Regions from separate parts of the Paenibacillus germinis genome, predicted to be linked through region 2. Evidence: riboswitches for the same ligand, from Rfam matches in the RefSeq annotation. Region 2 holds a riboswitch; each other region holds the start of a gene.
The links. Region 2 has a riboswitch for cyclic di-GMP ahead of GC102_RS22575 (putative bifunctional diguanylate cyclase/phosphodiesterase). Riboswitches for the same ligand answer to the same signal wherever they lie in the genome.
Positions count from the first base shown of each region.

Region 1 (9,876 bases), on a different contig from region 2:
TATCCGCAGGCATATGTTTAATACTCATCCCCATGAGTAAGGTAAAAGAAAGACCGCGACCAAAGCCGGCAAAAGCCTGTGTAACCATCAGCACCCAAAGGTGATGCGTAAAAGGAATCGTAAATGTAAATATCCCCATAAGAATAAAACCCCATACAACCATGCGTTTCTCCCCGTACCGGACAGCCCATCGCCGCCCGCCAAATAAGGACGCTAGCGCTACCGGTACGTTGGCAAATAACGAGAGCATCGACAAGGAGAATTTATCAGCTCCAAGCTGGGTTGCATAAACGGGCGTAAATCCGAAAACTGTTGCGAATATGAGGACTTGCGACAAGATAGCGAGTAAGGAAACGAACAGCAGCGTACGGTCTGTCGCAACGTCACTGATACCGCGCATCGTAATTTTAGGCGCATCGAGCTCAACTTTTTCTACTAGGAAAAGGGATCCAATCATCCCCAGCAAGCCAAGCACAGCTCCCAAAATGAAGACGGCCTCCCAGCCGAAGGAATCTGCCGCCCACCCTGCACCGAGAATACCGAAAACCTGCCCAAGTGAATTGAAGAAGGAGATCGTTCCGATCGCTTTCGTTGAATCTTCATGCTTATAGTAACTCGTAAATAATACGGTGAAATCAACCCAGGTTGCCGCGGCTGCGCCTGCCAGTGCTCGGAGAATAAGGATCCATGTGAAATCATGAGTGATCCATAGTCCTAAACCGGTTATAGCCGTGAATAGCAGGCCAAAGGTAATAAATAGCTTCCTCTTATGAAACCGGTCTGACATGATACCTACGGGAATTCGCAGCAGCATTTGGGAGATCCCGTACATGCCGACAATCCATCCGGCCAACTGGTGGTTCCCGCCAAGGAATTCTACGTAAGGCGCCATAATGGGAACGCTCGTATACATCGACATCCAGAACAGCAATGTGACTATACAAAAGAGCGGAATGCGATAGGAGGATGAAGCTTTGATGCTTGTCATCGAAGAGGGAGCTCCTTTCGGATTAAGTTCTTGAATCGAAATGAGGACTAATAAATCTATCGTTTTATTATAGAACATCGATTGCAGCAAGGCTATGATTGGATGTTTGCAAAAAAAAGACAATGGGTGGAAATGAATGTGCCTTGTAAATTGAAATAGTACGTAAAAAAAGAGTCACCTGTTTGAGGTGGCTCTGTTTGGTGTTTCGTATACGCGCCCGAGATGATTCGAACATCCGGCCTACAGTTTAGGAAACTGTTGCTCTATCCTGCTGAGCTACGGGCGCATGGCAAGAATTATGATAGCACGAAGGCTTTCGTGGCGCAACCTTTTGAGTAGGGTGGTTTTTCTTCGGGACAAGGAATGTTCATTTGAAATGAAGAATAGGTTAGGGATTAACTTTAATTTCCTTTATTTTGAATAGAGAGGAAGTGTCATTTTGGAAAAACGACCTGTATTCATAATTTCAAAAACAATAACAGAAAAAATTCTAGATGGAGTATCCATCCTAGTCATTTTGTGTACTTTCGGATATTTAGCCTATGTCTGGACCCTGATACCAGAAAGAATACCCATACATTTTAACGGTCAAGGGAAAGAGGACGGTTGGGGAAACAAATTCAGTCTTTTTCTGCTGCCAGTGATAACCTTGATCCTCTATATAGGTTTAACTGTCTTAAGCAAATATCCCCATACCTTTAATTATCCTTACAAAATTACGAATGAAAATGCCACCTGGCAATATGGTAATGCACGCTTATTCATGAACTGTTTAAAGATGCTGATCGTTGTGTTGTTTGGGTATGTCGAATGGACCCTTATCCAAATTGCAAGGGGAAATAGTGTTGCTTTAAATATATGGATATTTAGCATTGTATTGCTTTTAATTCTGGGTACGGTTATTTTCTTTTTCATTCGATCCATCAAACTAAAGTAATGCATAATTAGATCAAAGGAAGAGGATGCCGAAATGAAAGTTTACATTGGTTTTCTGCGTGGTATTAACGTAGGAGGAAAGAACAAAATCAAGATGGCGGATTTGAAAAAGACACTGGAAGTGGCGGGACTTGCTAAGGTGCAAACGTATTTGCAAAGTGGCAATGTCTTGTTCATGTCGGAGGAGGCGGTGGAACCGCTGCGCCAACGTATCGAGCAGGAGATCAGCAAAGCTGTAGGCGTTTCACCTTCCGTCATTTTGCGTACGGTAGAGGAGCTGGCGCAGATTCTTGCGACTTGTCCATATGAAGTGGATGCTTTATTAGAAGGCGAAACGATACAAATTTCTGTGCTATCGGAATATCCTCCGCAACAAACCGCCGACATCTTATCCAAAGGAGTAAGCGATGTCGATGAATTCCAGATCAATGGGCGTGAGATTTATTATCTATTTCGTCAAAGCGTTCTGGATTCGAAACTTGCGAGCAATATCCAGAAGCTTGGGGATACGGCGACAACACGCAATTGGAATACGATGAACAAACTGGCTGAGTTGGCATCGGCGATGCAGAGTTAGAAGTAAAGCAGGACTTCTAAGCTTTACCGCGTAATTTACGGAAAAATTGGGTAAGCATCGTTGAACACTCTTCTTGCAAAACGCCGCTAATGACATCGACTCGGTGATTGAACCGGTCCTCCTGCAGCAAATTCATGAGCGTTCCGGCACAGCCGGCCTTCGGATCAATGGTGCCGTAGATGACCTGAGGAATCCGCGATTGGACAATCGCACCCGCACACATTGGGCAAGGCTCTAGGGTGACGTAGAGCTGGCAATCCAAAAGCCGCCAGGCCCCCAGATGTTCGCTCGCTTGTTTGATGGCGATCATTTCGGCATGAGCGAGAGGATCTAGGGTTGTTTCACGCAAATTGTAGCCGCGGCCGATGATTTGACCTTGGTGGACAACGACCGCTCCAATCGGTACTTCTCGGATAGCTTCGGCTTTGAGAGCCTCTTGAATCGCTTCTTTCATCCAGGGGATATGTTCATCCACAGGGGGACACCTCGCTAATATATTTTTATCCACATGTGCATAACAATCGAACATTCATTCCGTTGTTAACAACCTGTGGATAGCTTTGTGGATAACTTAAAAAGCTGTGGATATTTAATCTTTCTACATTACATACAACAAAATGATCAGCTATGCAAGGAATTTTGTTGATAATAGCAACTGTGCTAGGTATAATGATAGATATTAGTAGGTCTTTTAGACCATATAGAACGTGATAGGTAGAAGTAAATAGCAAGGTTCGAAAATGGCAAACTTGTTGAAAAGCAAGGACGCAAAGCTAAGGGTCTACGGTTCCTTTGGAACTATGGCAGCCTGGTTACCGAAAATCGATGCTTTCTTGATTAAGGTAATAGGCTGCTCCTTCATAAGGGGCAGTTTATTTTTATATAGGGAATAACTTGGGTAAAGGGAGAGGTGTTAATTATAATGGCCAACGGGTATAACATCATGAAATATTACGGAAGCAAGGAGGGATATGACGCTGATGTACTAATCGATAGTAAGGCTGTATTGGGAAAGGATGATTTCGTAGCCACTGGCGTACTAACTTATGCACTCGGAGACATTATTGAGGTGGAACTACCGGAATACGATGTCTTTCAACTTGGTGATAAAGCGAAAATGACGGTTTATACCAAATCCGGCTTGTTTGTGATGAATACAACCGTTGTTGCCAAAGAATTCGGCTCCGTCATTGTCATTAATCCACCTGAAAATCGCAAGAAATTTGCAGAAAAAAGGGAATTCCCTCGTGTGGATGTGAAACATACAGGTCTCTTATTCGGACTTCAGGATATGAATAAAAGGAATAAACATCACTTTGAAAACCCACTTGGTATTTCAATCAAAAATATATCCATTAACGGCTTAGGATTTACCATTAATGATAATTCTATGGTTGATAAGATCGTTCAAAAGCATTCCCACCTCGAAGTTGAGCTGGATTTGGGCTTTACGATGACTTGTTCGATGGAAATTGTAAGAAAAGAAAAGGTTGAAAATGATTTCTATTATGGGGCTAGTTATATCGACATTCCGCAGGAAAAAACCAATGCGCTAAGGGGTTTTATCCTTACGAATCAGATCGAAACTTACTTCGTACAGAAGCGGGAAGCGCAATTTAAAAAAGCAACGGAAAAAAAGTCTGCGGCGAATCAATAGCCTTCAGGCTTTTTTTTGAGTTCCAAGTGCTATATAATAAGAAGGATGATTTTCGAAAATTAAGGAGTTGTAACTACAATGGCTTTGAAAGCAGGTATCGTCGGTCTACCGAACGTAGGAAAATCGACATTGTTTAATGCAATTACACAGGCGGGGGCAGAATCTGCGAATTATCCGTTTTGTACGATCGATCCGAATGTTGGGGTAGTTGAAGTACCAGACGAGAGATTGCAGAAGCTGGTAGAGATCGTTGTGCCTAAGAGCATTGTCCCGACAGCCTTTGAATTCGTTGATATTGCGGGTTTAGTAAAGGGTGCGAGCAAAGGCGAAGGGCTTGGAAATAAATTTTTGGCACACATTCGTGAAGTGGATGCCATTGTGCATGTTGTTCGTTGTTTTGAAGATGATAATATTACTCACGTTTCCGGTAAAGTTGACCCGATCGGCGATATCGAAACGATTAATCTTGAATTGATTTTGGCAGATATTGAGTCGGTAGAGAAGAAGATCGAGCGTTCACGCAAAAACCTCAAGGGCGGCGACAAAAAGGTTGTTGCTGAAGTGGAGTGTTTAGAGCGTATTAAAGAAGCGCTTTATGCAGATAAACCGGCACGCAGTCTGGATCTCAGCGAAGATGAGAAACTTCTCGTGCGCGACCTTCATTTATTGACCATGAAACCCGTGCTTTATGCGGCAAACGTAAGTGAAGATGAAGTAGCAACAGCAGATGAAAATCCTTTTGTGAAAATTGTGAAAGAATTTGCTGAGAGCGAAAACAACGAAGTGGTGTCGATCAGTGCGAAGGTTGAATCCGAAATCGCCGAGTTGGAAGATGAAGAAAAAGCGATGTTCCTCGAAGAGTTGGGACTTCAAGAGTCCGGCTTGAATAGATTGATTAAAGCAGCTTATAGAAAACTTGGCTTGTACACGTATTTCACAGCTGGGGTGCAGGAAGTAAGAGCATGGACAATCCGCAAGGGAACGAAAGCTCCTCAAGCGGCTGGTGTTATTCATACCGATTTCGAACGTGGTTTTATTCGTGCTGAAGTCGTCTCTTATAATGATTTGGCAGCTGCAGGGTCGATGAATGGTGCGAAAGAAAAAGGCCAAGTGCGTCTCGAAGGTAAAGAGTATGTGGTGAATGACGGGGACGTCATGCATTTCAGATTTAATGTGTAATTAATAAAAAAAGTAAAGAAAGGAGTGATCCTATATGTTGGATCGACTTCAGTCCATTGTGGACCGCTATGATAAATTAAGCGAATTGTTGTGTGACCCGGATGTAACGAGTGACACGAAGAAGCTTAGAGAATACTCTAAAGAGCAATCTGATCTTCAAGAAGCATATGATGCTTATAACGAATATAAGAGTGTGAGCGAACAGCTGGCCGATGCCAAAGTGATGCAAAACGAAAAGCTGGACGATGAAATGCGTGAAATGGTCAAAATGGAGATCGATGAGCTTAGCGAGCAATCTGCCAAGTTGGAAGAACAACTTAGAATGCTCATGATGCCTAAAGACCCTAATGATGATAAGAACGTAATCGTCGAAATTCGCGGTGCGGCAGGCGGCGACGAAGCTGCTTTGTTCGCGGGCGATTTGTATCGGATGTATACGCGCTATGCGGACGCGCAAGGATGGAGAACGGAGATTCTCGATGCTTCTGTGAACGATTTGGGCGGGTTTAAAGAGATTATTTTCATGATCACTGGTAAAGGCGCTTATAGTAAGTTGAAGTATGAGAGTGGGGCGCACCGTGTACAACGAATTCCTGTAACGGAATCAAGTGGACGTATCCATACCTCAACGTCGACGGTAGTGGTTATGCCGGAAGCGGAAGATGTTGAGATTGTCATCCATGATGCGGATATTCGCGTTGATACGTTCTGTTCAAGTGGAGCGGGCGGTCAGTCAGTTAATACGACGAAATCCGCTGTACGTGTGACGCATGTACCTACGGGTATCGTAGCGACTTGTCAGGATGGTAAATCGCAGAACTCGAATAAAGAGTCAGCGCTGCGCGTGCTTCGTACACGTATTTCCGATAAAATGCGTGAGGAAGAGGAAGCGAAATATGCGGGCGAGCGTAAAAGCAAGGTAGGTACGGGTGACCGTTCCGAACGTATTCGTACGTATAACTTCCCGCAAAGCCGGATAACCGATCATCGTATTGGTTTGACTTTGCATCGCTTAGAAACTGTGCTTAATGGTGACATGGCAGAGATCGTTTCGGCGCTCACGATTGCAGCGCAGTCCGATGCTTTGGATAACGGGGAGCAGGCAATGTGATGTCGACTGCTGCTAAGAGTTTAAGAGAAGCCTTTGTTGAGGCTTCTTCTTTTTTAGGGAAGCTCGGTGTGGCCGAGGCTGCTTCCTGTGTGGAATTGCTGCTGCAGCACTTGCTCAGCTGCAGTCGGACGGAGCTGCTGTTCCGTTTTCCGGAACAGTTTCCTGTGGAGCTGGCGGAAACGTGGCGCCAGCTAGTGGAGCGGAAGGCCGCGGGTGAGCCGGTGCAGTATATTATCGGCGAGCAGGATTTCTTCGGCCTTCCTTTTGTGGTTAGCCCGGCCGTGTTAATTCCGCGGCCGGAGACGGAGCTGCTCGTGGAAGCTTTGCTCCATGAGGGCTCGCGTCTGTTCCCGCAAGGCGCTCCGCTGCTTGCGGATGTGGGCACCGGGAGCGGAGCGATCCCGGTGACTGTGGCACACGCGCGCCCTGCGTGGCGCGTGGCGGCCAGCGACATCTCCGCGGCAGCGCTGGAGATGGCTCGCGTGAATGCGCAGCGCCACGGCGTGGCTGCGCGGGTGGAGTGGCTCGAGGGCGATCTTCTCGAGCCCTTTATTGCGCGCCGGATCGCGCCGGATATACTGGTGTCTAACCCACCGTATATCCCTGATGGCGACCTGCCGGCGCTTCAGCCGGAGGTGCGGCTGTTCGAGCCGCACACGGCTTTGTTCGGCGGTGTCGAGGGACTCGACCTTTACCGCCGGATGATCTCGCAGCTGCCGCAGCTGCCGCGAATCCCGACTATGGTCGGGTTCGAGGTGGGCATTCGGCAGGCGGAGGCTGTGGCGGCGATGCTGCGCGCCGCCGCTGACTGGGACGAGATCCGATTCGTGCAGGATCTCCAGGGCATTGATCGCCATGTGATCGCGATCCGATCGCGAGACTCGTAGAATTGGGAACGAACACGATATTTTTGGATAGCACCGAGGTATGGGGGGCAGATAAGAGTGTTTTTCATCGCAAAAGTCACTTATATTAGCTGAAGAGTCACTTTAGAGATGTATTTCTCTCTTACAGACAAGCTTATGGTGGTTTCGAGGTAATCAGGGCCTGATAAGAATGTTTTTCATCGCTAAAGCTGCTTATATGAGTAGAAGAGTCTCTTTAGCGATGTTTTTCACTCTTACAGACGGGCTACTTTTCAGTTCCGAGGTATTCATGGGCTGCTAAGAATGTTTTTCATCGCTAAAGCTGCTTATATGAGCAGAAGAGTCACTTTAGAGATGTATTTCGCTCTTACAGACGGGCTACCTGGCAGTTCCGAGGTATTCATGGGCTGCTAAGAGTGTTTTTCATCGTTAAAGCAGCTTATATGAGCAGAAGAGTCACTTTAGTGATGTTTTTCACTCTTACAGACGGGCTATCTGGCAGTTCCGAGGTATTCATGGGCTGATAAGAGTGTTTTTCATCGTTAAAGTTGCTTTAATGAGTCGATGTGCCACTTTAGCGATGTTTTTCACTCTTACAGACAAGCTATCAGGTTGATTCGGAGGAATTGGTGTCAGATAAGGGCGTTTTTCATCCTTACCAGTGGGTTCCGAGTAATCACGGGCCTGATAGCGATGTTTTTCACTGTTAATCCCACCTCTTACCATCACCAACGAACCCATCCCACCCAACTCTATCATTTTTCACAAAATTAAATAGATTACTAGGTTTAGCTCCTCCTCTTATTGCCCATACTGGCTAGTAGAAGCGAAGGGAAAGGGGCTTTTCCTCATGGTTAAGAGATCTAATCGGCATTCTTATAAATCTTTATTATTAGTAGCTTTTGCACTTATTGTTATGATAACTTGTTGGGAATCGAATCGTACAAATGCGGCGGTTATTTCGCCTACGATACCGGAAGAATCTATTCGCTTACGTATTCTAGCAAACTCCGATTCGGCGCAGGATCAAGCGTTGAAACGCGAGATTCGTGATGCTATTATTGCTCGTATGCAGGAGTGGGTCATTGGACCCCAAACGCTGGATGACGCAAGAGAAGTAGTAAAAGCCCACTTACCCGAGTTTGATATACTAGTTGGACAAATGATTAAAGCACGTGGGTATAGCTATTCACATACAGTTGAGCTCGGTAAAGTTCCTTTTCCAACGAAAATGTACGGAAATGAAGTGTACCCAGCAGGAGAATATGAAGCGCTGCGCGTGACGATTGGAACGGGGGAAGGTCAGAACTGGTGGTGTGTGTTGTTTCCGCCATTATGTTTCGTGGATTCCTTATCCGGAGAAGCGGTAGCATCGGCTGCTGTTGTAGCGAAAACAGAGGGTGATGGGAAGGTACAATCCTCTCCTACACCTGCAACGAAAGACAGTAAAGTTGCTCCAACGGTTAAACCCGACAAATCTAAGCCTGCCGTTAAAGATGTTAAAGATGCACAAGTAGAAGAAAAAACGGAATCCGTTGATGCTAAGCAGCCACAAGTTAAGTTTTTTATCTGGGAAATGGTGAAGAAGATCGTATCGTGGTTCAGCTAAGAAAAGTCACCAGTTGCCATTAGGATCAGAATTTTATTTTGAAGTTAGGATGATAGATGATCGTGACAAAATACTGGAAAGTGGATCAGGGTATTGGGACCGAGATAGGTGGGGATTTAGCTGAAGCTGCCCTGCTTCTCCGAAGTGGTGAAACAGTAGCCTTTCCTACAGAGACTGTATATGGTCTTGGGGCAGACGCTACGAATACGGCAGCTGTCGAAAGGATTTTCTCTGCGAAAGGTCGGCCTTCAGATAACCCGCTGATTGTTCACATTGCTGATGTCGAACAGCTCTCATGTTTAATTCTATCTAATCGTGTAACAGAGGATCATCGCCAGCTTATGGGGGTTTTCTGGCCAGGTCCTCTTACCATTGTGCTGCCTGTGAAAACAGGTGGCATTTCGCCGTTAGTAACCGCTGGTCTTAAGACTGTGGGTGTGCGAATTCCGGATCATCCTGTGGCTTTGCAGCTTCTTCGTGAAGCGGGACTTCCCATAGCCGCGCCGAGTGCCAATAGCTCAGGCAGACCTAGTCCAACACTCGCATCTCATGTCAGAGATGATTTAGATGGTCTTATTGGCGGGATTGTGGATGGTGGTGCAACTGGGGTTGGTGTCGAGTCGACTGTGATCGAGCTTGTAGCCGGTGAGCTTTACATTTTGCGCCCTGGCGGCGTTACGGCAGAGCAGCTGCAATCGGCACTGCCTGCCATACGGATTCATGAGCCAGAGCGGGAAGAGGTACAAGATTCCGAAACACCGCGTGCTCCAGGGATGAAGTACACACATTACGCACCAAAAGGATTTATGCATATCGTTCAAGGTGGAGATCTAGAAACTGTTACTGAATGGATCCAAAAAGATATTGATGCCGCCAAGGCACGAGGTGAGTCAACGGGTATTCTTACATTTGAGGAGAGAGCTTCTCGTTACCATGCTGATTTGGTTATTGCC
Region 1 covers NZ_WHOC01000164.1:51,647-61,522, reverse strand. The annotation lists gene GC102_RS32050 (MFS transporter) at 1-988, opposite strand, end outside; tRNA gene GC102_RS32045 (tRNA-Arg) at 1,201-1,274, opposite strand; gene GC102_RS40780 (DUF1648 domain-containing protein) at 1,428-1,925, shown strand; gene GC102_RS32035 (DUF1697 domain-containing protein) at 1,959-2,501, shown strand; gene tadA (tRNA adenosine(34) deaminase TadA) at 2,518-2,955, opposite strand; cyclic di-GMP riboswitch class I at 3,234-3,321, shown strand; gene GC102_RS32025 (PilZ domain-containing protein) at 3,424-4,158, shown strand; gene ychF (redox-regulated ATPase YchF) at 4,237-5,337, shown strand; gene prfA (peptide chain release factor 1) at 5,372-6,448, shown strand; gene prmC (peptide chain release factor N(5)-glutamine methyltransferase) at 6,448-7,335, shown strand; gene GC102_RS32005 (hypothetical protein) at 7,828-8,055, opposite strand; gene spoIIR (stage II sporulation protein R) at 8,165-8,923, shown strand; gene GC102_RS31995 (L-threonylcarbamoyladenylate synthase) at 8,980-9,876, shown strand, end outside.
Region 1: linked by a shared signal. The riboswitch ahead of GC102_RS32025 (PilZ domain-containing protein) and the one ahead of GC102_RS22575 (putative bifunctional diguanylate cyclase/phosphodiesterase) in region 2 are both predicted to bind cyclic di-GMP.

Region 2 (9,876 bases):
AAGTAGGTTTGGAAGATATTATTAGGGCCAATCATGTGCTCAGCAGGGTGATCGAACCATCGCCTTTGCAACGCAATGAGCTGCTCTCTAACTTGTATGAATGCAACGTTTATCTTAAACGTGAAGATATGCAAATTGTTCGTTCTTTCAAAATTCGTGGAGCGTATAATGTGATTCAAAGCTTAACACCAGAGGAACGCGAAGCGGGTGTCGTCTGTGCGAGCGCCGGCAATCATGCGCAGGGTGTGGCTTATTCCTGTAAACAGCTCGGTATTGAAGGCAAAATCTTCATGCCGACGACAACACCTAGACAAAAGATTTCCCAAGTTAAGCTATTTGGCGGATCTTTTGTTGAAGTTATTCTCACAGGTGATTCATTCGATGATTCCTCTAACCATGCCAAAGCTTACTGTGCTCAAGAGAATAAGGTGTTCATACACCCTTTCGATGATGTCCGCACGATTGCCGGTCAAGGCACGGTTGGCCTCGAGATATTGAATCAAATGCCCGAATCTCCTGACTTTATCTTCGCAACGATTGGCGGAGGCGGCCTGGTAGCGGGAGTTGCGACCTATGTGGATAGTGTTTCTCCACGAACGCGCATCATCGGTGTTGAGCCAGAAGGAGCGGCAAGCATGACGGAAGCGCTCAAGCAGGGGAAGGTAGTAACCTTATCCACGATCGAGAAGTTCGTAGACGGTGCTGCCGTGAAGCAGGTCGGCGAGCTTACTTTTGACATTTGCAAAGAAAAGCTGGAGGATATCGTAATTGTCCCTTCCGGAAAAGAATGTACAACCATTCTGGAGCTTTACAACAATAACGCGATTGTTATAGAGCCCGCTGGCGCACTCCCGGTTGCAGCACTCGATGCCTATCGGGAGCAGATTCGCGGTAAGAATGTGGTCTGTATCATAAGCGGCGGCAACAATGACATTGACCGTATGCAGCAGATTAAAGAGAGATCGCTCGTGTATGAAGGCTTGAAGCACTACTTTATTCTTAATTTCCCGCAGCGTGCTGGGGCATTGCGCGAATTTCTGGAAGAAGTTTTGGGACCTACAGACGACATAACACGGTTTGAGTATACGAAAAAAAATAACCGGGACGATGCCCCGGCGCTGGTCGGCATTGAACTCAAAAATAAAGATGATTATGAGGGGCTTATTGAGCGCCTATCCCAGAAAGATTATGGCTATATAGAAATAAATAAGGACCCCAAGCTATTTAACTTGCTTATTTAAGGAAAAATAGCCAAACGTGGAATGAATATGATATAGTTAATTAGTCCCATTTATTCCCTTAATATCGTAAAAGGCAAACTTATCGAAAGGTAAGGACGCAAAGCTGCAGATCTAAGGTTGCCCTCGCAACAATGATGGCTGGGCTGCCGACAGGTTGCAGTTTACCTAAACAGGTACACCTACGGCTATTCCGATTTGGAATAGCCGTTTTTTTCATATCAAATAAGGAGGTTCAAGAATGAGAGGCATATTTTCTAATTGGATACAGCATATGAAAGCGCAAACGTTGGTCTATTTGGGCGTGCTGGGCTTCTTTTTGTTGACCGTTAATCTACTTGCTGCTTCTTCTTTCTCCTTTTCGCCTTACGTTTTCATTAGTGTGCTTGTTCAAGCACTAATCTGTCTATTTTTTGCGAAGAGTGTCCGAAAACTGCTTCTTATTAGTAAAGAAGAGGAAGAAAAGAGTAAACAACTAGCCTTTCTGGCCTATCATGATACATTGACGGGATTACCCAATCGCCGATTGTTTAATGACCGATTGGAGCGAGCGCTCCTGCATGCGCAGCGTAATGAACAACTGGCGGCTGTTATGTTCTTGGACATGGACAGATTCAAGGATGTCAACGATTCATTAGGTCATGCCTATGGTGATCGTTTAATTCGCCTTGCAGCAGAACGTTTGCTGGGCTGCCTGCGTGGATCCGATACGGTGTACCGTCAAGGTGGCGACGAGTTTACTATATTACTAGAATCTTTTGCAAAGCCTGAAGATGCAAGAGTTGTAGCTTCCCGAATTCAAATGGCTCTGGAAAAGCCTTTTATCCTTGATGGAATGCCAGTAACCATAACAGCTAGTATAGGGATAGCGCTGTATCCGTTAGACGGTAAGCTGCCTGAGCAGCTTATGGCGTATGCAGATGAAGCGATGTATGCGGCCAAGAACCGGGGACATAACCAGTTCCAATTCTATGCCTCTGACATCGATGCCATGGTGAAGAGCAAAGCTCACATGGAGAAAGAGCTTCGATCGGCCTTAGATAACAATCAATTCGAAATCCTATATCAGCCTCAATATGAAATAACAAACCGGAAATTAATCGGAATGGAAGCGATCATTCATTGGAGCAAGGGGGACGACCTCGCACCTAGCATGGATTGGAAGAAAGCGGCCGAGGAAATGGGGTTCATGATACCCATCGGGAAATGGGCTGTACGAACGGCGTGCAGACAGATGAGAGTCTGGCAGGACGAGGGCTACACACCGCTGAGAATGACCCTATCAGTAACGGCTTCGCAATTTAAAGATGAGCATTTTATGGAGGAAATTGCTGTTGTTTTGAAAGAAACAGGTGTTGATCCTATGTTGGTGGAACTGGACCTTACGGAAAGTATCACATCTTCCAATGTACAAGAGGCTAGCGAGAAATTGATTCTGCTAAAGAAATTCGGTGTTCGTATCGTTATGGATGACTTGTGTACAGGCCTATTTACACGAAGCGGGCTCGAAGGTATGCCGCTCGATAGTGTTAAATTGGATAGCACATTGATCCGGGATTTGGTAGACGACGATGAGAATCAGCTGCTGGCTGCTGCCATTATTCGCATGGCTCACCGCCTAGGTCTAAACTTAATTGCAAAGGGTGTTGAAACAGAAGAACAACTGGAGCACTTAAGACTTTTGCAGTGTACGGAAGTGCAAGGAATGCTGTTTAGTAGCCCTTTAGGACCCGAACAATTCCTGAGACTTATGAACGATAAAATTAACAAAGGGTAATCTAGATTTTATTAACCAGTGGTAGTATAATAAATAATTGGGGCTTGGAACCTATATTGTATGGGCTTACAAAAAGACCATGTCAACTTGTATGACATAACGAATTATGTTATTTTGCTGGTGTATCGCTTTTATCTTGGGTTTCAAAATGATACACTCATCTATAGCCAGTCTTACATAATTTAACTAATTTTGGTCAACCTACAATGTAAGATTTCATGGTTTTAAATTAAATGATTCTATGGGGGTAATAATGATGAAGAAAATGCTTTCAACAGCTCTTATGGCTGTAACGGTTTCTGCATTGGCTCTTTCCGGCTGTGCCAAAAAAGAAGAAACGAAACCGGCGGCTTCAGCAACTCCAGCTACTTCTGCAGCAGCAACAGCATCGGCAGCGCCAAGCAACAATAGCGGTAAAGACTTCAAAATCGGAATGGTTACCGATATTGGTGGCGTCAACGATAAATCTTTTAACCAAAGTGCATGGGAAGGTTTGAAGGCACTTGAGAAACAAACAGGCGTTAAAGTGAAAAACCTTGAAAGTAAAGGCGATGCAGATTACACGCCTAACTTAAACCAGTTCGTTAAAGACGGCTACAACCTGACTTGGGGTATCGGCTTCTTGATGGGCGATGCACTAAAAACAGTAGCAACACAAAACCCAAATGCTAAATTAGCGATCATTGATAATGTCGTTGAAGCTCCGAACGTAGAATCCGTAACATTCTCTGAGCAAGAAGGATCTTACCTTGTTGGGGTAGTTGCAGGTTTAACAACAAAATCAAACAAAATCGGTTTCGTTGGCGGTATCGACATCCCGGTTATCAAACGTTTTGAAGCTGGTTTCGTAGCTGGCGTTAAAGCGGTTAATCCAAATGCTAAAGTTCAAATTAACTATACAGGCGCTTTTGACAAGCCAGACCTTGGTAAAGCAGCAGCAGCTACGATCTACAACGATGGCGCTGATGTTATTTTCCACGCAGCTGGTTCCACAGGTAATGGTGTATTCAACGAAGCGAAAGACCGCGCGAAAAACGGTAAAAAGGTTTGGGTTATCGGCGTAGATAAAGACCAATCCCTTGAGTTCGGCGATGAAGTTACACTGACTTCCATGTTGAAACGTGTCGACACAGCAGTTGTTCGTGTTTCCAAAGACATCATCGACAACAAATTCCAAGGTGGTAAAGTGGTTACACTTGGTTTGAAAGACGACGGCGTAGGCCTTCCTGAAACATCCAAGAAAAACGTAACACCTGAAATTTTGAAAAAAGTTGACGAGTTCAAAGCAAAAATTATTAGCGGCGAAATCAAAGTTCCTGAAAAACCTTAATTTAGGTATAAAAGGCGTTGCGGTTACGAACGATAGGTTTGCTTCTGTTCAAACAAGGCTAGTTATAATAACTAGCCTTGTTCTTTAGTTTTAGAGGTAATTAAAAAAATTGATCCTTAGGGTGATCTGATGAGTGAAGTAGTCCCTGTTGTTGAGCTTAGCAACATTACGAAGCGGTTTCCAGGCATAGTGGCGAATGATGCCATTAGTTTAAAGCTGATGAAGGGTGAAATTCATGCCTTACTTGGCGAAAATGGTGCGGGTAAATCAACACTAATGAACATTGTGTTCGGACTTTATCAGCCGGATGAAGGTAACATTAAAGTGCAAGGCAAGGAAGTGTTTATTGATAGCCCGAATCGTGCTATCGAGCTTGGCATTGGTATGGTGCATCAGCACTTCAAGCTGGTTCAGCCATTTACTGTGACAGAAAACATCATTTTGGGCATGGAGCCCAAAAAAGGGTCGAAAATCGATTACAAAACAGCGCAAGACAAAGTACGCAAGTTATCGGAGCAATATGGTTTGCGTGTGGATCCAAAAGCGAGAATTGAAGATATCTCCGTCGGCATGCAGCAGCGTGTAGAAATATTGAAAACGCTGTATCGCGGCGCCGATATTCTTATTTTTGATGAACCTACAGCTGTACTAACGCCGCAAGAGATTAGTGAATTGATGGTCATTATGCGCAATCTTGTCCAAGAGGGCAAATCCATCATTCTCATTACACATAAGCTGAAAGAAATTATGGAGATTGCTGATACTGTGACGATCATTCGTCGGGGCAAAGTGATTGATTCGCTCGAAATTTCGAAGACGAATCCACAGATTCTGGCGGAGAAGATGGTCGGGCGCGACGTCTCCTTCAAAGTGAACAAGCAGGAAGTGAAGCTTGGAGAACCCGTTCTCCAGGTGCAAGAATTAGTCGCGCGTAACCAACAGGGTTTGGCTGCTCTGAAGGGGCTTAACTTTGAGGTGAAAGCCGGAGAAATTCTGGGCATCGCCGGTGTTGATGGCAACGGACAGAGTGAATTAATCGAGGCATTAACCGGGCTGCGTTCCATTGATAGCGGTCGTGTACTGCTGATGGGAAGCGATATTACCAACCATACGCCGAGAGAAATCTCCGAGGCTGGATTGTCGCATATTCCTGAGGACCGGCACAAGCATGGACTCGTGCTCGATTTTACAATGAGCGAAAACATGGTGCTGGAAACGTACTTTCATCCTGCTTATAACAAAGCTGGTTTCTTGAATTATGAAGCTATCGATCGTCATGCGGAAGCGTTGATTAAGCAATTCGACGTTAGAACGCCAAGTATCTACAATAAAGCGCGTTCTTTGTCGGGTGGTAATCAACAAAAGGCGATTATTGCCAGGGAAATATACAAAAATCCCAATCTTCTCATTGCCGCGCAACCGACGAGGGGATTGGATGTCGGTGCAATCGAGTTCGTGCATCGTCAGTTGATCGAGCAGCGGAACAAAGGCAAAGCTGTTCTGTTGATTTCTTTTGAGCTGGATGAAATTATGAATGTGTCGGATCGCATTGCCGTCATCTATGAAGGACAGATTGTGGGAGAAGTGCTGCCGCAGGAGACGAACGATCAAGAGATTGGTTTGCTTATGGCTGGCAGTAAGCGCACAGAGAAAGGAGCTGCTCATGAATAAGGTTGCTCGCATTTTTACAAGTGAATCAGCGGTGAATCCGATCGTGGCGATTATACTTGGGCTGTTATTCGGAGCACTCGTGATGCTGGCAGGCGGATATAACCCAATTGCCGCCTATGGGGCGCTATTTTCTCGTATTTTCGGTAATTCGTATGATATAGGTGAATCCATTCGTGCGATTACTCCTCTTATTTTGACAGGATTATCCGTCGCATTCGCTTTTCGTACAGGCTTATTTAATATCGGTGCCGAAGGGCAATTCGTCATGGGCATGACGGGGGCCACATTTATCGGTGTCAAATTGACAGGTCTTCCATGGATTATTCATGCTCCGCTAGCTGTTATCGTCGGTGCACTTGTTGGTGGCCTATGGGGAGCTATTGCGGGCTATTTGAAGGCAAAGCGTGGAGTTAATGAAGTCATTACAACGATTATGTTGAACTGGATCGCTTTGTTCCTGTCGAATTATATCATTAATCAATTTCTTCTAGAGCCGAAGCAGCAGCGTTCCTACATGATCCAAGACTCGGCATCTCTGAGCATCACATGGCTATCAGCTATGTTGGATAATGCGAGGATGCACTGGGGTACACTCATTGCGATACTCGCAGCGATTGTGTTCTATATCATCTTATGGAAAACGAAACAAGGCTACGAGCTGCGTGCAGTTGGTCATAACATCGATGCAGCGAAATATGCCGGTATGAATGTGAAGAAGAACATTATTAAAGCGATGTTTATCTCCGGTGTGTTTGCCGGACTTGCGGGCGTGTTTGAAGTCCTTGGTGTATTCCACTATCAAGTTGTTTCAGCAGGCTTCCCAGGTTATGGATTTGATGGGATTGCGGTATCCCTGCTAGGTGCTAACAATCCAATCGGGATTGTGCTCGGGGCTGCACTGTTTGGTGGATTGTCTTACGGTTCGGCAGGCATGAGTTTCGGTGCCGATGTGCCGCCGGAGATTATCCGAATTGTCATCGGTTCGGTCATCTTCTTCGTCGCAACCCAAGGTATCGTTAAATGGGTGCTCATCCCGTTCTATAGTAAACGCAAGAAAGAGAGGGCTACGTAACATGGACCTGCTCACCATGCTTAACGCGTTTTTCACGAAATTTAGTGAACTTATCAACACGACGCTCGTCTATTCGACGGCGCTCATCTTTGGAGCCTTGGGTGGGATTTACTCGGAGCGCTCCGGAGTAGTCAATATCGGGATTGAGGGGCTCATGGTTTCCGGGGCATTTGCATCGGCCGTTGGAGCTTATTATGCAGAAGAGGCGAATATGGGTATCTGGTCCCCGTGGATCGGGTTGCTTACTGCCATGGTATTTGCGCTCATATTCGCTCTGATTCATGCGGTAGCAACGATTTCGTTCAAAGCCAATCAAGTCATCAGCGGTGTTGTGATTAACTTCTTGGCAGCAGGCGTAACGTTGTATTTGGTCAAAGTACTGTTCAATGGTGCTGGTCAAACAGAAACGTTAAATGATGTGTTTTCCAAATGGGAAATTCCGATTTTGTCCAAAATCCCGTATATCGGCTATGCTCTCTTCAATGCCTATCCGACAACTTACATTGCTTTAATTCTAGTCGCGGTTACTTACTATGTGCTGTTCAAGACACCATTCGGTTTGCGTCTTCGTTCTGTTGGGGAGCACCCGAGTGCCGCGGATACAGTAGGGATTAAAGTGAAGCGTATTCGTTACATCGCCGTGTTGATTAGTGGTCTGTTAGGCGGACTTGGCGGGGCAACCATTACGCTCACGACAACAAGTGCCTTCTCACATAACACGATCTCAGGTCAAGGGTTTATTGCGATGGCCGCGATGATTTTCGGTAAATGGCATCCAGTTGGCGCACTGGGCGCAGCAGTCTTCTTTGGAATGGCGCAGGCGCTCAACAACTTCATGCGTTTGTTCGAATTCTCGAAAAATATACCGCAGGAATTCCTCTATATGCTGCCTTATGTACTGACAATCTTAGTGCTGGCAGGCGCAGTAGGCAGGGCTAAAGCACCATCAGCTCTAGGTGAACCTTACGATCCAGGTAAGCGATAAAAATAAAACATGCATTGCTATGGGAGTATTCCCGCGGCGGTGCATGTTTTTTTGTACCCTGTTATTGTAAACAATTACCAACCAATACGTGTCGGAAAATACAGGGAATATGCCGAATTATGACGAATTCCCAATCCACTCCATATATTCATAACCTATCATATATGACCGCGGAAGGAAGAATGCCACAAATGTCTGTTTTACGAACCTTGTTAGGAGCCAAGTCGCTGAAGGTGAAAATGACGCTGCTGCTGCTGGCTGTCTCACTGATCCCTCTTTTGATTTCTATGCTTATTCTTACCGCTCAATCCTCTTCTGTTGTTGAGTCTGATACCAAAGATCAGCAAATTCATCTTGCGGAGCTTAGTGCGAGCGAGATCAATTCCTGGCTGAATAGCAAAATTGCTTCTATTCAATCTGTTGTTAAAGCTCATCCAGATTTTATGAATGGTAAAGCCAACACGATCTTACCCGTACTGAAAATTATGGCGGAGAGTGATCCGGAAGTGTATCGTTTTGCCTATATTGACCCGCAGGGCATGTCCATTGACACAGCTGGCGATAAGGTGGACGCAAGCAAATTTGATAATTTTAAGAAAGCTGCCGTTGATAAGAAAGTATCAGTGTCCGAAATCATTAAGGAGGAAAGCAGCGGCAAAAACACGATCATCATCGATGTTCCGCTCGTAGACGGCAAAGGCGATTTCCGCGGCATCGTGCAATCTTTCCTTTTTCCTGAACAAATGCTGTCCATCATCAATCGCATCAAATTCGGTGAAACGGGTTATGGCTACCTACTCTCGCCAAGTGGTACATACCTCGTTCACCCGAAGAAAACGGGGCAAAAATTAGAGGAATCATCCACGGCAGAGAAGATGGATCTTTACAAAAATACGGTATTCAAGGATAAGAGCGGGTATATTCTATACAAAGAGCCAGATGGCCTACTAAAGTCAGCTGCTCATCAAACCATTGATGCCACTGGTTGGAAGCTTATTTTGACCGCCGAACATTCGGAAGTATTCCAAAAGGTGAGTCTGCTAAAGAAAAATTCAGCCATTATGCTAGCTGTTTCTGCGGTTCTTGTCATTGTTATAGCTATGCTCGTCTCGCGGATGACGATTCGCCCAATCATGACGATTTCATCTCTCATGCAGCGAGTAGGGCAAGGTGATTTATCTGGTCGATTGAACACCCATGGTGATGATGAGATCGCCTCGATGCGCAAGAACATCAATGCGATGCTCGATTCTTTCTCTGGGATGATTTGCAAAATATCAGAAGCCGTTTCACATACCGCGGCATCTTCCGAGCAGCTCACTGCAATTGCGAGTGAATCGACAAAAGCTTCCGAACATATCACAGTAGCGGTGGGGCAGGTCGTGCGATGTTCAGAAGCGAACTACCAGGCATCTGAGCAAATTTCGACAGCTATGAATGAAATGTCATCGGGCGTGCAGAAAATTGCCGAATCCTCCACGAATGTCTCGGAAACCGCACAAAGTGTCGTTCAAGAAGTGGACCGTGGAAACGGGGAAATTCAACAAGCAATTACCCAAATGCGACAGGTCAGTCATACCGTAGAACATACTGCCGAACTCGTGCACGGCTTAGAGGAGAAATCCGAACAAATTCGACAGATTGTTAGCTTTATTTCCAAAATTGCCTCACAAACTAACCTGCTGGCCTTGAACGCATCCATTGAAGCGGCCAGGGCAGGTGAACATGGCAGAGGCTTCGCCGTCGTCGCTAGCGAGGTTAAGAAGTTGGCGGAGCAAACAAGCAGTGCGACCGTGAACATTT
Region 2 covers NZ_WHOC01000119.1:55,432-65,307, forward strand. The annotation lists gene ilvA (threonine ammonia-lyase IlvA) at 1-1,241, shown strand, start outside; cyclic di-GMP riboswitch class I at 1,304-1,392, shown strand; gene GC102_RS22575 (putative bifunctional diguanylate cyclase/phosphodiesterase) at 1,480-3,015, shown strand; gene GC102_RS22580 (BMP family lipoprotein) at 3,272-4,345, shown strand; gene GC102_RS22585 (ABC transporter ATP-binding protein) at 4,475-6,016, shown strand; gene GC102_RS22590 (ABC transporter permease) at 6,009-7,088, shown strand; gene GC102_RS22595 (ABC transporter permease) at 7,090-8,073, shown strand; gene GC102_RS22600 (methyl-accepting chemotaxis protein) at 8,265-9,876, shown strand, end outside.

Region 3 (9,876 bases), on a different contig from region 2:
ACGAGCTGCCAGCTATAACGCTCAGCAAGGGCAAAAAGGACATGAAGCAGCCCCACGGAATCAGGTCCTCCTGAAACCGCAACGACAACTACATCTCCTGGATCGACGAGTTTTTCTTCAATAATTCGCTGTTCCACCTTGGCAACAAGATCGATTTCCATCGGGTATTCCTTTCTATTCCTGCACTTTCCGTCATGCTACCAATACATATAGAGCGTTGCCCCAAAAATAAAAATAGAAGCGGCGAAGCATATTTTCAGCCATGGCATTTGGAGTGTTGACTGCGTAATCTTCTTACCTGAAACCAACGTTCTCCAGTACTGATAGGCTTCTTGCGAAGAATCAAACTCATTATTTAAAGCTTTGTTAAGAAATGGTGCGATATGGGCGGCAACTGAATTTTCGCGCATGATGGCCGTTAATTGATCTAAATCTCGGTTTTGAGGCAGCATTTTGGATAAACCAGTGAAGCGTTTGCGTTGATCGAGCGATTTTAATAGTAAAATGGCAAATGAAAATAGATCATAGCTCTCTTCCGCAACCCGCTCCCCCATATTCCAAAAGCCGCGGTCATACACTTCGGTTAACTGTTTAATCGCTCTGCCTTTAGGAGTGACACCACCAAAATCAATGAGATCCACATCGCCATAATTGGAAACGATCATATTCTCGATCTTCAGATCACCGAAAACATAGCCGCTCTTATGAACCTCCGTTAACTTTCGAAGTAGGTTAGAACCAATCACATAGATCCAATCCTGACCACGTTTATGTATAAAATTAGAAATCGTCATTCCCTCAATATAGCGCATGACATAGAAAGAGACTTCTTTCCCATTTATCGTCATATCATCGGCATCTATTAAGAAGTTCTTGAACGAAGTTTCTGTCAGTGAGATGGCAAGCAAGGAATTAATCTCCGATTGATGATCAACCGTCTCATGACCTGCTTTAAGCGCAAATCTAGCTGTCCCTCTTCGCACGAGCGCCACTACACCATTGGAACCTGCACCTAATAAACGCTCGACCACATACATCTTGCCGTTCCATTTCCCTTGGATTTCTGACCCAGGACGGAAGGCGTCTTCATACCACGTAGTCACTCAGCATCCCATCCTCGGTCTTTGGTAAGATAGGCTTCTCCGTTATGAACTGCAAAGTTTGCAGTAACGCCGGACCTGTCGGAGTTGTACCCTTCATGTTTATTTTATAGAACATCCTGTCTAAATTTGCAAGTTGATTCGTCCAACTGAGATCCATTTCTAATTCCTGATCCCTCGTTTTGGTTGACGGAAAGTGGAAAACAGCTAGCTCACTCTTGCCGCTGCGGGCTCTAAGACTAAGCAACAGATCATGAATTGCTTCACGCACCGCTGCATGCTTAGGCTTCATACTAGCACTAGCATCTATTAAAAGAGCTACGCGGAGTGAGGTGGTTTCACTCATGGTATCGATCACTTGAACCACTTCGGCGCGCTTCTCTGGTGGTAACTGCTCCAATTGATTAAAGCCTAGAATACTTTGCAATTCTTTGCCTACGGCATGCTGAATTGTTGTGGTTACCGTTTTACGCGTCATCATCTGAACCGTCTGGGAAAGTTGGCCTGAATTCACGATTCGGCTCATCCCACCGCCCGCCGCAGCAATCTCTTGAATCTCCTCAGAACCTAGTACCCCTAGCTCCCCATGGTCAATCACCCCGATGACATTAACGGTAACGCCTTCGGTATGAGCTTGTGCTGCTGCTATTACCGGACTCACTCCTACATTGGAACACCCATCTGTAATTAAAAGAATCTGCTTCATCATGATATTTGCCTCCCTGGCCCAAGAAAAGATTAGCTCTCTAGTAGTTCTACTCCTAGTTTTTCCATTTATGAGAGAGTCTAATCACGAGCTAACTAAGCGAAATAAAAAGACAGCCCGCCCCAATGTACTGGTAGACTGTCTCAAGATTGAAGTTTTACCGAGTGAATCTCCTTCTTAGGATAAGACCTAGAAGGATTAGAGTGATGCCTGCAATTTCCACGTATAGATGGCTAGATTCTCCTGTCGTTGGAAGGGTCTCTGGTTTAGTGATAGGTGGAATTCCCCCCAAGGGCACATCATTATCAGTATCAATTGGTATGTCCGGATCCGTCGAAGGAGTAGGAACCGTTGGCGGTGTTGGCGTTACACTTGGTGTTGGTGTTATAGACGGCGGTGGCGTTGCACCTGGTGTCGGGCTTGGTGTTGGTGTTGGCGGTGGTGTTGGTGTCGTTGGCGGTGGTGTTGGCTCCCCCGGTGGGTTTGTTGATTCTGGGGGCGGTGATCCAATATCCGTCGTCTTCGTGTTAATCACATTAAGATGAAGCTCATCTCCCGGATGAAGGGTTATCTGGTTAACCTCTTTATTTAAAACGTATCCAGGAGGAGCTGTTATTTCACTCACTACATAATCACCTGCAAGTAGATTGTTAAATACAACCGTACCTGTTTCATCCGTTGTTAAACTGTTAATCTTCTCACCCGATTTACGTTTCAGTTCAAATATTGCGCCGCGGAGCAATAACGTATTGTTTGTAGAATCAATTTTCTTAACCGTCAATGACCCTCGGACTCCGCTGCCAGTGCCAGATCCATCCGAAACACCTACCTGAATAACCTTGGTCGTTTCTTCCGTAATAGTGGTTACGTTGGTGCCGCTGAGACTGATTTTATTGGAAACCGTTTCGTGATCGTTGGCCATAATTAAAGATTGATATTCCAAAATGTACGCTGTTGATATCTGTTTGACGAAACTCAGTTCAAATGTTTGCATACCTTGATTGTCCGTATTAATAACTAGCTTGTAATCCACGCCCTTCGTTAATTCAGTCCCCTTCGTGACATTCCCGTTGCTAGTCACAATCGTTGCAAACAAATGGAATGAATTCGGCAATAATTGTTGATTGATTGACGGTGTATCGATGATTTTCGCATCGTTTAACGTAGATTGACCATAATTGATTTGGACGGACCAGTTTATTTTATCTCCACTTTGCGACCCGCTTTTACTTACGTATTCTCCGCCCTTAGAAATGGGCAGAGTCGCTTTGAGATCGCCGGAAACCTGTTTAGTTCCATCATATGCAATAGCTGTATTAGAAACCGTGCTGTTAATCAGTTGACCTTGCAAACTCGTTTTAAAAACGATGTAAAATGGTTCTGAAATGGGTTGAAGGAAATGAACAATTAGCTTGTTTTGGTTATCCAGTGTGTATTCATATTTTTTGCGGTCTATCTCCCCGCCTCGTGATGGGTTGCCATTTTCCGGATTGATCGTCATTTTATAAACATGAAGCGAATCAGGCGAATTAACATCAAACTTTTGATTTGACTCTAACGTATCTTGAATATTTGCATCTGCAAGTGTTTTGCCGTTATAGTTGACTCCCACAGTCCATGTGATTTCTTTCGTAACAGCGTTGTACCCACCGAATTTAAACCCATTGTTCTTCACTTCAATTCTTGGAATAAATGTTGCTGATGCCGTTTGTGTCTTTGTTTTCTCAGAGCTGTCGATCCAATCGACCTTAGCTGAATTAATGAAATCAGTAGTTCCCGGAGGACTGATCAAATCTAAATTAAAATCTGTTTTGTAATCAATCGAAATTGGTTCTGAGATCGCATTCGTGAATTTCACTTTGAACCCATCCTCAACGGGGACAGAACTATCAAAGATATAATCCGTCGACGGTACGATCACGTTTCCTTTTTTTATGACTAACGAATCAGGTATGAAACGCAATCCTTTTTTCGGAAATGTATCTGTCACAACCACATTGTTCATCAACTGACTGTCTCTGTTAATAACTATATGCCAAGCTACAGTTTTGGCCTTGTAATCTACGGTTCCAGGATACTTGTGAACAGCCCCCTGTTCAATAGGCTGTGTTGCTGAATCACTTGCTTCGCTGCCTGACGTAACAGTATTCGTAATGATCGCAATATTCATGACCGGATTGCTTGCCTTAGTCTGATAAGTAATTTTATATGCCGATGAAATATTATGATTAAATTGCAGTTTAAATCCTTTCTTGCCTGCGGCTACTTCCGTTGTCACGGTGTACTCCCCACTCGGCAATTCAATTCCCAGTGTTTCATTTCCACTCGAATTGAACGTTACGGGATAGACATGTAGGGATCCTGCAACTATCTCTTGTGTATCATTGAATAAGTCTTTTAGGAATGCTGCTGACTGGGCAATTGTCCTTTCGTTATAATTATATTTAATTCCCCAACTAATAATTTGCGTAAATGGATTATAGCTCTCCACAATTTTATCCAAAGAGCTGCCAAGAGTTACTTGGACTGTCACAGAGGTTTGAACAGGGTCTTTATTACTTCCTCCAAAAGCTGCCGCATTCACAAAGGTCTTTTTATTAAAATCAGTAATTGGCGTCGTATATTGAATGCGGTAAGCCGTATGAATAGGAGACTCCGTGAATCGAACAGTCAGATCTGATCCTGTTATACTTACTGTATACTTACTGACATCCACCAATGCTCCTTGTACAACAGTCCCATTTAAATGAACCCCTAAATCATAGACGGCTACAGTAACAGGAACTGATAGACCTGTAGGGATCCGGTCCGTCACCACAGCGTCCTGAACAGAATCCAGCGTCTTATTCACATCAATGGTCCAATGAATATCTTTCGAATTAAAACCAGATGATACGCCACTTTTTTCGATTGTGGAAGTGACCGATGGTCTAAGATGGAGAGTGAAAATCTGATCACCAGATTTGACCGGAATGGTAACCGTTACCGTTGTGCTTTCCGTAAGTTTACTTGTATCTAACTTTGTTCTGAAAGTAAGCGTGCCATGTACATTATCATGGCTTTCTATGTAGTTGTTAAAGGTGATCAATACTTGATGACTAGCCTGATCAACATGGAAAATTCCTAACTGATCCTGTCCCATTACCAAATTACCGTTGATATCATTGAAAAGCAAAAATTGCTGCGGCAGTGTGAATGTATACGTATCACCACTTTTATACCCATGACCGTTTGGCAGCGACCACGTATAGTCAAGCTGAATTGTGGAGTTTGGCTCGTAAACATTGCCAGTCACCACTTGTCCTGCACTGTCGTATACAGCCATCGTCACGCTGTCAAGAATAGTGTTCGAAATCGTTTTTGCACTGGCCTCAGTAAAAAAGCCAATCCCGTAAATACTCTGCATAAAAATTAATAAAGTAATCAGCAGCGCACTCGTCTTTTTCAACATAATTTCATACCTCCATTCATGAATCAATTTTTATAAAGATTATTTATGTGTATACCTCCTATGATTTTGAAACAAATTGTATCATTACCTATGATATATGATACAAGATGTATTGTAAATCTTGGAATTTAATATTTTTTTTGGTTGGAAAAAGCACAAAAAAACCTGTTCTCAGTTATGAGATCAGGTTTCATCCATTCATTTAATATATTTTCGATATCTTATAATTAGAATCATTTTTTATAATATCTATCGTTTCACCGGCTTGTATATGAACAGCGTCATACGTGGTATCGATCGTTACCCATTCCTGACTTTCCTTTAAGAAGACTTGATTCCACGCATGATAAGTATCTGGCGCATGGTTTTCATATCCCATAACCAGACGGGTTGGAATCCCCTCGCTTCTTGCCATTGCCGCAAAAGTAGCTGAAAAGTCATAACAAATTCCCTTGGACGCTGCGTAGACCATATCCAGATTAGGTACGTAACTATCTGCTGCAGTTTGGGCCTTCTCATAATCATACTGAAAATGTGTCGTGATATAGCCATATATGGCTTTTATTTTGTCGAAATCCGTTTCCTTATTCCCAGCCAATTGCTTAGCCTCCACGACTGCCTTCGATTCATCGTTCCAATCGATCAACGGAATGGACTGCAGAAATACGGTATTCTCGTCTTCCATTTCTAAATCTATTTGTTCTTGCTCAACAACTTTGTATTTATTAGCTCCTATGGACTCTCCAATCAGTACTTTATATGAGCCGTTTCCTAGTTGCAAAGGGTACTGATCTCCTTCTTCAAAGGTGTAGTCATATTTGATATTTTCTCTCATAATTCGTACGAGAACTTTGGTATTCTTAGCGTTTGAATAATTTACCGAGATAATCCCTTTATTCAGAGCATCTTTATCAATCACGGAAGGATTGGAAGCTGCAAATATCCCTTGTGGAGCAAGAGTAAACAGAAACGTTGCAATGATCGCTCGTATAATCGGCCTTTTGAACACAAAAAAATCCCCTTTCGGTAACTGGCTGCCAACTTAGTTCGGCTAAGGAAGGCCCTTTAGTTTTGCGTCTCTAGTTTTCGCTAGATTTGCCTTTATCGGAGGAACGCACCGAATCCCTTATAATTACTATAGTGCAATCTTAACATAGGCTTGTCTCTCTGAATAGACAAAATATTACATGTTATTCCTTAGACTGCACCATGATTCCTTTAATCGCTATACGATGAGTCGGATTTTCCATAGGATGGCAAGTTATTAGCGTAATCTCCCGATCTTTGCCATTGCCCTTCAGCACCCAGACATCCTCTGGGAGGACATACTGTTTGTCCACTACTTTGTAAATATACGTTTTGCTCCCTGTATTCACTTCTATGAAATCCCCTTCGGTGACTTCATCTAATCTATTAAAATTTTTCCCGTAGGTCAGGTTTCGATGACCCGCAATGGCATAGTTACCAACTGCTCCTACTTTGCCTGTTTTGGCAATACTGGCAACGGAAATCTTCAAATTATTCACGGTTGCATCTGTCAGAATAGGGAGCTTCAGATCAATTTTATCGATAGTGAGAACACCTTCTATATTCTTCTGCGGCAAAGTAACTGGCCTCGGCGTCGTTTTCACGGCCAAAGGGCTTGGTTGGCTGCTCGGCTGGCTGCTTGTCGGCAGAGCTTCCGCTACGGGACTGGAAGAAGGCACGACTAACCCCGCATCTGTCTCCTCCTCAATGTCAGAGCCTGTCTGATCCATATCCTGCAGATTTTCCTGCCATTGTTTCAAAATTTTATTCTGCTGATAGCTCTCATAATGATCGTTTAACGTTGGATAGAGAAAAATGATAATCCCAAGAACGATAATTAACAGTGATAGCTTTTTTCTTATCACCAGTGGTACCACCTTTCTCTTGGATCTCATGCACCAATGATAGTCTGACAGTCTTAGGATGCTTTGGCATCATATAAAGCTCTGACAACTTAGAATTTTATTGAAATCACTAGATTTGGAATAATTAGTTAACACACATATTCATAAGTTAAACATGATTTGAATTCTAAGTGCAACTTCGAAGTGAAAATTTTCCAATTTCAAATATGCAGCGTCCGCTATGCACTAAAGGGAATCGCTGCACATAAAAAGCCATAACAGCAAATGAGCTGTTATGGCTTCTATTTCTCCATTAACTAACCGTCTTGGGACGCTCCATTCGCGTAATTCCTGGCCAGCGGAATGTGGCCCACTCGGGCTGCCTCTTCTCGACTCGTGCCACAACGACAGTCATATCATCTTGAATTTCGCCATGATGGTGACGGAAAATCCTTTCTAATAGACAGTCCGCAAAATCCTGCGGCATCGTCGTATCAATTTCCTGAATCATCCGCTTCATCCACATCTCTTTGTTTACAGCATGTCCCGGTGCATCGTAGATCCCATCTGTCATCATGACAAGGATATCACCCGATTGGAGCGGAATCGAGACCAGATCAACATCAATCTCGCTCAGGATACCCACCGGCAAATTATTAGCCGATATCGAAATCACTTCCGTCCCGCGCTTAATGAAGCTAGGGGTAGAGCCAATCTTCATGAACGTTGTATTTGCGCTGTACATGTCGATCAAGGCCATATCTACGGTCGCGTACATCTCGTCCGAAGAGCGGAGCATCAACACCGAGTTCAGCGACTTGATCGCCAGCTTCTCGTCCATCCCTGACTGCAGCAGCTGCTGCAGGATGCTCAAAGCCGTCTGGCTCTCCGCACGCGCGCGCTCGCCGTTACCCATGCCGTCGCTAAGCGCCACGGCATACTTGCCATTGCCCAGCTCCACCGTGGAGAAGCTGTCGCCTGAGAAGAGGTCGCCCCCTTTGGCTGCGCCGGCGACCCCGGTCTCAACCTCGTATTCCTTGGCGGAGCCGAATACGACCGTGCTGTAGCCCTCACCGCGCGCATGCATCTCCTCGCGCATGACGGCGACGTTCTCGCCGATAATTTCGCTCAAGAGCGGCGCAATGATTTTCCGACATTCATCGAAGCCCTTCGTGTATTGATGAATGATCTCAATCTCGATATTTCCTTCATCCAAGGAAATGATATCGATGGTATGGATGGATAAGCCCAGCTCCTCCAGGGCATTACGAATTTGCTCCTCTTGCAGGAACAGCTCCTGTCCTTCCCGTTTAATCTCCTTGGCCAAGTCCTCCATGACTTGGGACACGCCCGAAAGCTGATCAGCCACGAGATGCCGGCTATCCATAATCTGCTTTTTCCAATGCATATCATTCTTGTACAAGCCATACTGCTGTTTCATCACATCCAGCACTTGATCCGTGCGAATACATACCTTCCTCCACTCCGGTGGAATATTCTTCTTCGTCATACTCTCCTTCATCTCAATTTGGGTCATCATATCGGTCATATACGTATAGGTTTGATAAAATTTTTGATCCCAGCACTGGCTCTTTTTCCAGCAGGAATCACAAGCCTTCTGCGCAACCGCATTCATGAAATGGCCAACATCCTCCTCCTTGCGACTTACCGCATCATCGGTCGTCAACTGCTTAAAGCTGCGCGCCAGCTGGCGGAACACTTCAGAGAATTGTTCCACACGTCCTGCCGTAACATCCCGAACCCGCTTCGCATAATCCTGTTGGGATTTCAGATTTTCCTGAGTGCCGGGCACATATTTAGCAAGAGTCAGAATCAGACTCCTCGGTGTCAACAGGAAGAGTGCTACAGCTGCAAGCGACTCCCATGTAGAGTTGATCACATCAGCCCCTGATCCCATATAGAAGGCAAGTATCGATGACCCGAGCAGCATTCCGAATGCAACAGCCAATCGATTACCATCTTTCAGAAGCCCTGCTAACATCCCCGAGAAAGCCAGTAAACTCATTTGATAAACTGCATTGCTATTTGCAAGACTTAGGATTAATCCTGTAATGACTCCTACCGAGGCTCCGAAAGGCGCTCCTCCCACCAGCGCAAATAATAGAATTAAATACCGGGACAGCACATGTTCTACGGTGATTGGACCCACAACCCAGCTAACCGTTCCTGTCATCACAGAAGCTAACAAGATAATCAAACAAATAATTTCCTCATGTTTCAAATGGTAGTTCTTGCGGGTAAGCGTAAATACAGGAATTGCTTGAATAAAAATTAGTGTCAGCACTAGACTTAGCAGTGCCTCAACGGAGACCATCATTAGCGTATACCAGCTTAAGTTTGAGACTACAAGCTCTGCAAAGAGCTGAACCAGCAAGGTCGAGCTGAATACAAGAAGCGGCGCTAAGGAAATATCGGAGCGTTCAAATTTCTCCAAAGCTTTTTGGATGAGTAAGAAAACGATGATCTCCGTAACAAGATAACCCGTATTCGAACTCAGCGAGAATAAGCTACCAGCAAATGCAGCGACACCTACCCAGTGTAAAATATCTCTCCTTGTAAAATAAATGACAGCAATGAACGCAAGCGCAAACGGAGATAGCTGTTCCAAAATCATCGCACGACCGAGTAAGAAAGCCATCACGATGAGCAGTAAAGACCACTTCTTAGCTACAAAGGCTTGTACGAATCGATTTTCCACGGCAGCGCTGTGTGCGCCTATTTTCGCTT
Region 3 covers NZ_WHOC01000088.1:20,024-29,899, forward strand. The annotation lists gene tilS (tRNA lysidine(34) synthetase TilS) at 1-161, opposite strand, end outside; gene GC102_RS17610 (protein kinase domain-containing protein) at 198-1,103, opposite strand; gene GC102_RS17615 (vWA domain-containing protein) at 1,087-1,806, opposite strand; gene GC102_RS17620 (collagen binding domain-containing protein) at 1,964-5,257, opposite strand; gene GC102_RS40355 (transglutaminase-like domain-containing protein) at 5,460-6,266, opposite strand; cyclic di-GMP riboswitch class I at 6,280-6,367, opposite strand; gene GC102_RS17630 (class D sortase) at 6,448-7,149, opposite strand; gene spoIIE (stage II sporulation protein E) at 7,442-9,876, opposite strand, start outside.
Region 3: linked by a shared signal. The riboswitch ahead of GC102_RS40355 (transglutaminase-like domain-containing protein) and the one ahead of GC102_RS22575 (putative bifunctional diguanylate cyclase/phosphodiesterase) in region 2 are both predicted to bind cyclic di-GMP.